Regions from separate parts of the Hyphomonas oceanitis genome, predicted to be linked through region 2. Evidence: predicted binding sites of a transcription regulator. Region 2 holds the regulator's gene; the other holds the start of a gene.

Region 1 (4,238 bases), on a different contig from region 2:
CCGGTCACCTGGCGGGTCACCGGGTCGACCACAACAGTTCGCCCGGAGCAAAGTTCGATCGTGAATCCGCCACCAGTCTCGGCTGGCGCAATCATCCAGCCGGTGGGCACAGCGGCACGCACCAGCATCGCCACCAGCATCAGCGTGGCGACCGCCCGGAACATGGCAATACGAGAGAGCAGGCCCTTGCGCATGTGGCCCCCTTAGCGAGCCGTCATCAAGGCGGCAATTGCGCTAGTGTCGCAGATAGCAAAACGGCCCTCCGTTTCCGGAGGGCCGTCTGTTCGTTTCGGTAGGCTTGGGGCCTGGACTAGAAGCCCATGCCACCCATGCCGCCCATGTCAGGCATGCCGCCACCGCCGCCAGCCGATTCTTTCTTCGGTGCTTCGGAGATCGAGCATTCCGTCGTGATCAGCAGGGCTGCGACTGAAGCTGCGTTCTGCAGGGCAGAGCGGACAACTTTCACAGGGTCGATAACGCCCATGGCAACGAGGTCACCATATTCTTCGGTCTGGGCGTTGAAGCCGTAAGAGCGCGACTTGTTGGACAGGATGTTGTTCACAACAACCGAACCTTCAACGCCTGCGTTCTCGACGATCTGACGAAGCGGAGCTTCGAGCGCCTTGCGGACGATGTCGATACCGGCTTTTTCGTCGTCATTCAGGCCAACAACGCCGATGTTCTTGGAAGCGCGGAGCAGGGCCACGCCGCCACCAGGAACAATGCCTTCTTCAACAGCTGCGCGCGTAGCGTTCAGCGCGTCGTCGACACGGTCTTTCTTCTCTTTCACTTCGACTTCGGTCGCACCGCCAACCTTGATCACGGCAACACCGCCAGCCAGTTTGGCCAGGCGCTCTTGCAGTTTCTCACGGTCATAGTCGGAAGACGTGTCTTCGATTTGCGCGCGGATCTGCGAAACGCGTGCTTCGATCTCTTTCTTCTTGCCAGCGCCATCAACGATGGTCGTGTCGTCTTTCGTGATCGACACGCGCTTGGCTTTGCCGAGCATTTCCATGCCGACGTTCTCAAGCTTGATGCCGAGGTCTTCGGAGATGACCTGGCCCCCTGTGAGGACAGCGATGTCCTGCAGCATGGCTTTACGACGATCGCCGAAGCCCGGTGCTTTGACAGCAGCGATTTTCAGGCCACCGCGCAGCTTGTTCACGACCAGCGTGGCAAGCGCTTCGCCGTCGACGTCTTCAGCGATGATCAGCAGCGGCTTCTGCGACTGAACAACAGCTTCGAGGATCGGCAGCATTGGCTGGAGCGAGGAAAGCTTCGACTCGTGAAGCAGGATGAGGACGTCTTCGAGTTCGACGTTCATCTTGTCAGCATTGGTCACGAAGTAAGGCGACAGGTAGCCGCGGTCGAACTGCATGCCTTCAACGACATCAAGTTCGGTTTCGAGCGACTTGGCTTCTTCAACCGTGATGACGCCTTCATTGCCGACTTTCGCCATGGCTTCAGCGATCATCGCGCCGACTTCAGTGTCACCGTTTGCGGAGATCGTGCCGACTTGGGCGATCTCTTCGTTGGTTTTCACTTTCTTGGAGCTGTGTGCGAGGTCGCGAACGACTTCCGCAGCGGCTTTCTCGATACCGCGCTTCAGGTCCATTGGGTTCATGCCGGCGGCAACGCGCTTCATGCCTTCGCGAACGATGGCCTGTGCGAGAACCGTAGCGGTCGTCGTGCCGTCGCCGGCAACGTCGTTGGCCTTGGAAGCGACTTCGCGCAGCATTTGTGCGCCCATGTTTTCCAGCTTGTCTTCAAGCTCGATTTCTTTGGCGACGGTGACGCCGTCCTTCGTGGTGCGCGGTGCGCCGAAGGATTTTTCGATGACGACGTTACGGCCTTTAGGGCCGAGCGTGACTTTCACGGCGTTAGCCAGCGTGTCGACGCCTTTGAGCATCTTTTCGCGGGCGTCGGAGCCGAAAACTACATTTTTGGCAGCCATAGTGAGTTACCTCTTTGAATGGTTTGGAATTTCAGGAGATCGAAGCAGGGGCGGGAGCCTATTTGGACTCCAGCACGCCCATGATGTCGCTCTCTTTCATGATCAGCAGCTCTTCGCCTTCGACCGTGACTTCGGTACCGGACCATTTGCCGAAAAGGACACGGTCTTTCGCTTTCACGTCGAGCGGGATGCGCTTGCCGTTATCATCAAGAAGGCCTGCGCCAACGGCGACAATGACGCCTTCCTGTGGTTTTTCCTTGGCGGTGTCAGGAATGATGATCCCGCCTTTGGATTTCTCTTCTTCCTTGACGCGGCGCACGACAACGCGGTCGTGGAGGGGACGAAGTTTCATATTGAGCCTCTCGCTTTTCTACGTAGGTTCGGGGTTGAATCTGGGGCGTCGGCTCTGGAACGGAGAGGGGTGTTAGCACTCACCCGTCCCGACTGCTAACGCTGCAGCGGAAGTAGGGGGGCTAAAGGCGCGCGTCAACGGCCCAACCGTGAATTTTTTGTTCATCAACGGCCTGTGGATGCTATGAAAACAGGCATCTAGAGGGGACAAGGCATGGTCAGACTCGCATATGACGCTTCGGGGAAGCCGATTAAAGTCCCCGAACTGGAGTCCATCGCGCTCATACGGCCCGAATTCTTCTCCGGCCCGCGCATCTGGGGCGAAACCCTCGCACCCGCCCTTCAGGCCCGGGAGGCCGACCGGCGCACCACGGTCAAAAAGGCCTGGCGCAAGACCATCATTGCCGGTTTGCTCCCCATGCTTCTGCTGCTGGTCCTGTCGGTGCCATTCCCGTTTCTGCTAGGTGGCTGGCCCATCGTGCTCTTCTTCGGTTCCGGCATTTCCATCGTCCTCGTGGCGGGGCTCGACTGGCTCAAGGTCTACCATATGAAGGCCACCACGAAGGAACTCGTCCTCGGCGCCGCCTGCCAATGTTTCGATTTCACCTATGACACGCTCTCGCCAGACGTCTCCCGCATCACCGACCTGAAAAGCTTCGTCGCCGTCGGCCGCGCCTACCAGAAGAAATACGGCACGCCCGGCGCAAAGACGGGAAAGAAACGCAAACGCGGCGGCCAGACCCGCATCACCACGCCCTTCGGCAGCGCCAGCTTCGGCAGCTCCAATGCCTCCGGGCCAGACTGTCCAACCCCCGCCTATGACATTCTCGAAAGCGCCAGCCTCCTGCCGGGCCACGATTCCCGCGCCTTCGAAGACCTCATCAAGGGCACCCGCGCCGGCGCCAATTTCGCCCTCGTGGAGTGCCGCCTCGAAACCAGCGGCGACAATGGCGGCACCGTCTTCCAGGGCCTCCTCTTCCACGTCGAGTATCCCGAGCGCTTCCTCGGTCGCACGCTCCTCGCCCGGTCCCGCTGGTGGAAACGCGGCAAGGCCTCGAAAGACCTCACCAAGGTCCGCCTCATATCCGCCGAGCTCGACAAGGCCTTCACCGTCTATTCCAATGATCAGGTCGAAGCCCGCATCCTGCTCACGCCCGACCGGCTCGAACGCCTGCTCGCGCTAGAGCGCCACTTCTCCGGCGGAAAGCTGCGCGGCGTGTTCGAGGACGGCCACATGACAATCGCCCTCGAAGCCGCCAACCAGTTCGAGGCCGGCTCCATCTTCAAACCCCTTGTCGACCCGGCCCGCTTCACCACCGCCCTCATCGAACTCGGCTTGGTCTGCGACGTCATCGACGGCTTCCTCACGCGCGACTGGGTACAGGACAAACTGTAGGAAACAGGGCAGGTTCGCGACCGCTGCCGCATCAGCAGGCAAGAGGCAGCGATATTCCGGAACGCCGTGCCATATCGCTTGCCGGGCCGCGCGGCCCGCTGATTAGGTCAGCCCTGCTTTCCCAATCAGACAGGTCTGCCCGCATGCGTCTTCTTCACCGCCCTTTCCTCGCCGCGCTCGCCCTTCTGTCCTGCCTCGCGCAGCCGGCCCTCGCCGATACACCTGTCGAAGCCGCCACAAGGGACAGCCTCAGGGAATGGGTAGCCTTCCTGCGCCTGCCGAACATCACCAAGCGTTCCACGGCTGAAATACGCGCCAATGCCGACTGGATCGAGGCCGCCTTCCAGCGCTACGGCTACACCGCCCGGCAACTCGAAGACGGCGAAACGCCCATGGTCTATGCCGCCTGGCCGACCCAGTCGCCGGATCGCAAGACCGTCCTCTTCTATGCCCACATGGATGGCCAGGCCGTGAAGCCGGAAGAATGGGATCAGGAAAGCCCGTTCTCCCCCGTCCTTAAAGCGAAGGCAGACGGCG
Region 2 (4,238 bases):
CGACGAAACACGATCAAGCGCGCAACGACTGCGCCGGCAAGTGCTGCGGGCAATCCGAAAACAATCGCAATACCTAAAAACAAGATTAGAAGGCCGGGCGCGGTGCTGAATGCCAACGGGCTCGCAAGGACAATAAAAAATACGCTCACCAGCAGCCACATCTTGAGCGATAGCAAAATCAAGTACTTGGACGAATAAGCGCTCCGCCCACGGGCGAGTTCGGTTCCCAGTAAGGCTGCGATAGCACTCGGAAATGAGACGAACCAAAATACGGTCCACGGCGAGACTTCCCCGTCGATCATGAAGAAGACGACCCATATGAGTATTGTCGGGTTCAACGGCCCTGCCATGAGCCAGGCAAGCCATATTCTGGGATAGGCTGGCGCGGCAATTCGCAAAGTGTCCGATTGTGATGGTCCGGAAACTGAGCGGCTCCTTGCCGTTGCCGCCTCGCGATTCAACAACGGCCTCGGTATCTCGCGAACGGGCTGCTCCACAGCTTGCGGTGTCTCGTCGTCATTGGACATACTTCAGGTTTACGCTCCGGTTGAGAGCGAGCCTATATGTCACAACGTCACGTTGATAGTTTAGTTCGCCCCACCAGCGCTGACGGCCACCATAGCGGCCCGGAGCGTGCGTTCGCCGATTTTCCAGCCGGGCTGGAAGACTGAGGCGATCGTGCCGGAGGGCTGGTCTGACGGGATCTGCGCGACGGCCTGGTGCAGGTTCGGGTCGAACACGGCGCCGGGGGCGTCGTCGATCGGCTTCACGCCATGGCGGCCGAGCGCGGTTTCCAGTTCCTTGGCGGTCATCTCGATGCCGCTCAGCAGGTTGTTGCCGGCGTCAGAGAGATTGGCGCGGTCTTCGTCCGGCAGGGCGGCGAGGGCGCGGGCAAGATTGTCCGACACGCTGAGCAGGTCGCCGGCAAAGCGTTCGATGGCATAGACGCGGGCTTCGGAAATCTGGCGTTCGGCGCGCTTGCGCGTATTGTCGAGGTCGGCGAGCGTGCGCAGCAGCTGTTCGCGCAGTTCGTCCTTCTCGATTTTCAGGCGCATGGCTTCCTGTTCCGGCGAAATCTCTGCGTCGGCTTCGGCTTCCATTGTTTCAGCGGCCTGCGCCCGTGCATTTTTCAGCATGGCATCAGCGGCCGCCTTGAGGTCAGCCTTCGAGGCGTTTGGATCGATGTCGGCGCTTTCGCCGTTCTTGGTCTCGTCGCTCATCACTTCCCATCCTTCGTGCGCCGGGCGGCGAGGATTTCGCCGATCACCTTCGCGGTATAATCCACCATCGGTATCACGCGGGCATAGTTCAGCCTTGTGGGGCCGATGACGCCCAGCGCGCCGATGACATGTTTTGCGCCTCCCATATAGGGGGCAACGATGACACTTGAACCCGAAAGCGGAAAAAGCTGGTTCTCTGCGCCAATAAACAGGCGAACCCCATCGGCTTCGCGTGTCGTATCGAGGATATCGAGCAGGGACTGCTGCCGTTCAAGCTCGTTGAACAGCTGGCGCACACGGTCAAGGTCGCCGGCGGCCTTGGCATCTTCCAGCAGGTTGGCGCGCCCGCGTATGATCAGCGACCGGCCCCGGCCCGGCGCATCGCCGCTCCACTGGGCAAGGCCTTCCTCCACGAGGGACGAAGCGGCCGCATCAAGTGCAGCCCTGTGCGAGCGGATTTCTTCGCGCACATCCACAGCCGCCTCGGCCAGTGTGCGGCCCTTGAGGCGCGTGGAGAGATAGTTTCCCGCCTCGATCAGCGTCGTGGCGGGCAGGCCTTCAGGCACGCGCACAAGGCGGTTTTCAACATCGCCGTCTTCTGTCACCAGCACGCAGAGCGCATCGCGGCCCGCCAGCGGCACGAATTCAACATGGCGCACAGGCGTATCGCGGGTGGGGGAGGCGACAAGGCCCGCCCCGCCGGTGAGGCCCGAGAGAATGCCGGAGGCCTCGCCCAACACGGCTTCAAGGTCGCTGCCGGCGCTGCGCAACCGGTCCTCGATCTCGCGCTTGTCGCTGCCGGATGGCTCGCCAATCTCGAGAAAGCCGTCGACGAAGAGGCGCAGGCCCCTGTGGGTGGGCGCGCGCCCGGCAGAAATATGCGGCGCGTCGAGCAGGCCAAGGTCCGTCAGGTCGGCCATGACATTGCGGATCGAGGCCGGGGAGAGCGCAATGCCGCCCTTGGAGAGCGTGCGCGAGCCCACCGGCTCACCCGTCGACAGGTAGCCCTCGACAATCTCCTTGAAGATGTCGCGCGAGCGCTGGTCAAGGCGCTGCATCAGGGATTGGCTTTCGGGGGTCAGGACCATGTCTATTGATTAGGGGGCCGGGGGCCCCTGTACAATAGGGGGTCAGACAGTGAGGCTGGTGCCTTCGTCATGGTCATCCGCCGCCCGCCAGGCGAAATAGGAATAGACGACGCTGATAATGGCCGCCGCGAAGACAAGCGCCGACAGTTGCAACGCCAGCCAGATACCGCTCCACACGAAAGCGCCAATGAAGCCGAGCACGCCCGCAATGATGAACAGGCGCCCCGCCAGACGGTGGGTTTTTTCCCATGCCATATCGGATGACAGGGTCCAGGGCGTGCGCACGCCGAACATGTAGCTGGGCCGCGTCTTGGGCAGGTAATTTCCTATGGCAACGAACAGAAGCGCGCAGCCGGCAATGATCCCGCGCACAATGCCCGGACCAGCTGGTGTGCCGTGAATGGTATTCAGCAGAACCATGCAACTACCGACATGAGCCAATGCGAGGACGATCATGACGCCAATCCAGACCGCGACATAGGCCTTGCGACCGACATCTATGTTCGACCCACGCGGATCAAGATATGGTGCGGCAGCCAGAATGGCCGACACGATGGCGGCAATGACAGGCACAAACGAGAACACCAGCATGACTTCCAGACGTGAGCCGTAGCGGTTCGGTGTGCCGTCCAGACTAAAGTGAACCGGGATGGGGCCTTCAGCCGGTAGCGCGTGAAGTGTCCAGACCGTCGCGGCCACCATGATCGCGATCATGAGCGCAGACCAGATCAGTCCGGTGCGGATGTAAGGTTTCATTCTGCGGCCTCCTTTAGCTCGTCGTCGCCATTGTCACTGCCGATCAGGCCCAGCAGGGCCGTTGCGGCATCTTCCAGCACGCTCGTGTTCACGCGGTAGAGAATTTGGTTGCCCTGCCGCTCGGCGGTGATCAGGTCAGCCTCCTTCAGCACGGCCAGGTGCCGGCTCATCGTCGGCCAGCTCGAGTCGAATTCGGCCGCGAGATCGCCCGCCAGACGCGGCCCTTTGCGCAGCAGCGCAAGGATTTGCCGGCGGGCAGGATGGGCCAAGGCTTTGAACACGCTGTTTTGCATGAATGCTAATTAGCTTTTTTGCTAATATGAGTCAACACCCACGCAAATCGCTCATCCTGAGCGAAGTCGAAGGACAATCGGTCAGAGGATTTGCCTAGAAAAGACCCTCGATCAGCCCCTGATCGTTGAGGTGGATGCTCTCGGCGGCCGGGTGACGGGGCAGGCCCGGCATGGTCATGATGTCCCCGCAAATGGCGACAATGAATCCAGCCCCTGCCGAAAGCCGCACTTCGCGCAGGCGCACCGTGTGGCCTTCCGGCGCGCCGACGCGTGTGGGGTCGGTTGAGAAACTGTACTGCGTTTTGGCGATGCAGACCGGCAGGTGGCCGAACCCGTCGGCCTCCCAGCGTGCGAGCTGGTCGCGCACGGCGCGCGGCGCCTCGACATGATCGGCCCGGTAGATGCGGCGGGCGACGGTCTCGATCTTGTCGAAGAGGGGCATGTCATCCGGATAGAGCGTGCGGAAGTCAGCCGGTTTTGTCGCCAGCGTCTCTGTCACGATCCGCGCGAGGGCTTCGGCGCCCCGGCCGCCTTCGGCCCAGTGCGTGCACAGCGCCACGGGCACGCCGACCTTGGCGCAATAGGCTTCCACGGCATCAATCTCGCCTTCGGTATCGCTGGTGAACCGGTTGATCGCGACGATCACGGGCAGGCCGTATTGCTGCAGGTTCTCGATATGCCGCCCGAGATTGCTGAGCCCGTCATTCAGCGCCTCATAGCTGACGCTTGCCAGCTCACTCTTCGCCAGTCCGCCATGCATTTTCAGCGCTTTTACTGTCGCCACAAGCACGGCAGCGTCCGGTTTCAGCCCGGCCTGGCGACACTTGATGTCAAAGAATTTCTCCGCGCCAAGGTCTGCGCCAAAGCCCGCCTCGGTCACC

What was found. Region 2 encodes HrcA, which represses chaperone genes, less so after heat shock. Its sites were predicted from a motif close to GTTAGCANTCNNCNNNGNNGANTGCTAAC; they were not measured.
Region 1: a site for HrcA is predicted at 2,378-2,406, ahead of groES (co-chaperone GroES). Genes of this name have one in related genera too.

What each region holds. Positions count from the first base shown of each region.
Region 1 covers NZ_JBALTL010000006.1:296,635-300,872, reverse strand. The annotation lists gene V7651_RS16970 (hypothetical protein) at 1-194, opposite strand, end outside; gene groL (chaperonin GroEL) at 311-1,954, opposite strand; gene groES (co-chaperone GroES) at 2,013-2,306, opposite strand; gene V7651_RS16955 (DUF3137 domain-containing protein) at 2,520-3,701, shown strand; gene V7651_RS16950 (M20/M25/M40 family metallo-hydrolase) at 3,845-4,238, shown strand, end outside.
Region 2 covers NZ_JBALTL010000002.1:172,252-176,489, forward strand. The annotation lists gene V7651_RS05675 (hypothetical protein) at 1-527, opposite strand, end outside; gene V7651_RS05680 (nucleotide exchange factor GrpE) at 588-1,220, opposite strand; gene hrcA (heat-inducible transcriptional repressor HrcA) at 1,220-2,308, opposite strand; gene V7651_RS05690 (SdpI family protein) at 2,351-3,064, opposite strand; gene V7651_RS05695 (autorepressor SdpR family transcription factor) at 3,061-3,357, opposite strand; gene V7651_RS05700 (formate--tetrahydrofolate ligase) at 3,452-4,238, opposite strand, start outside.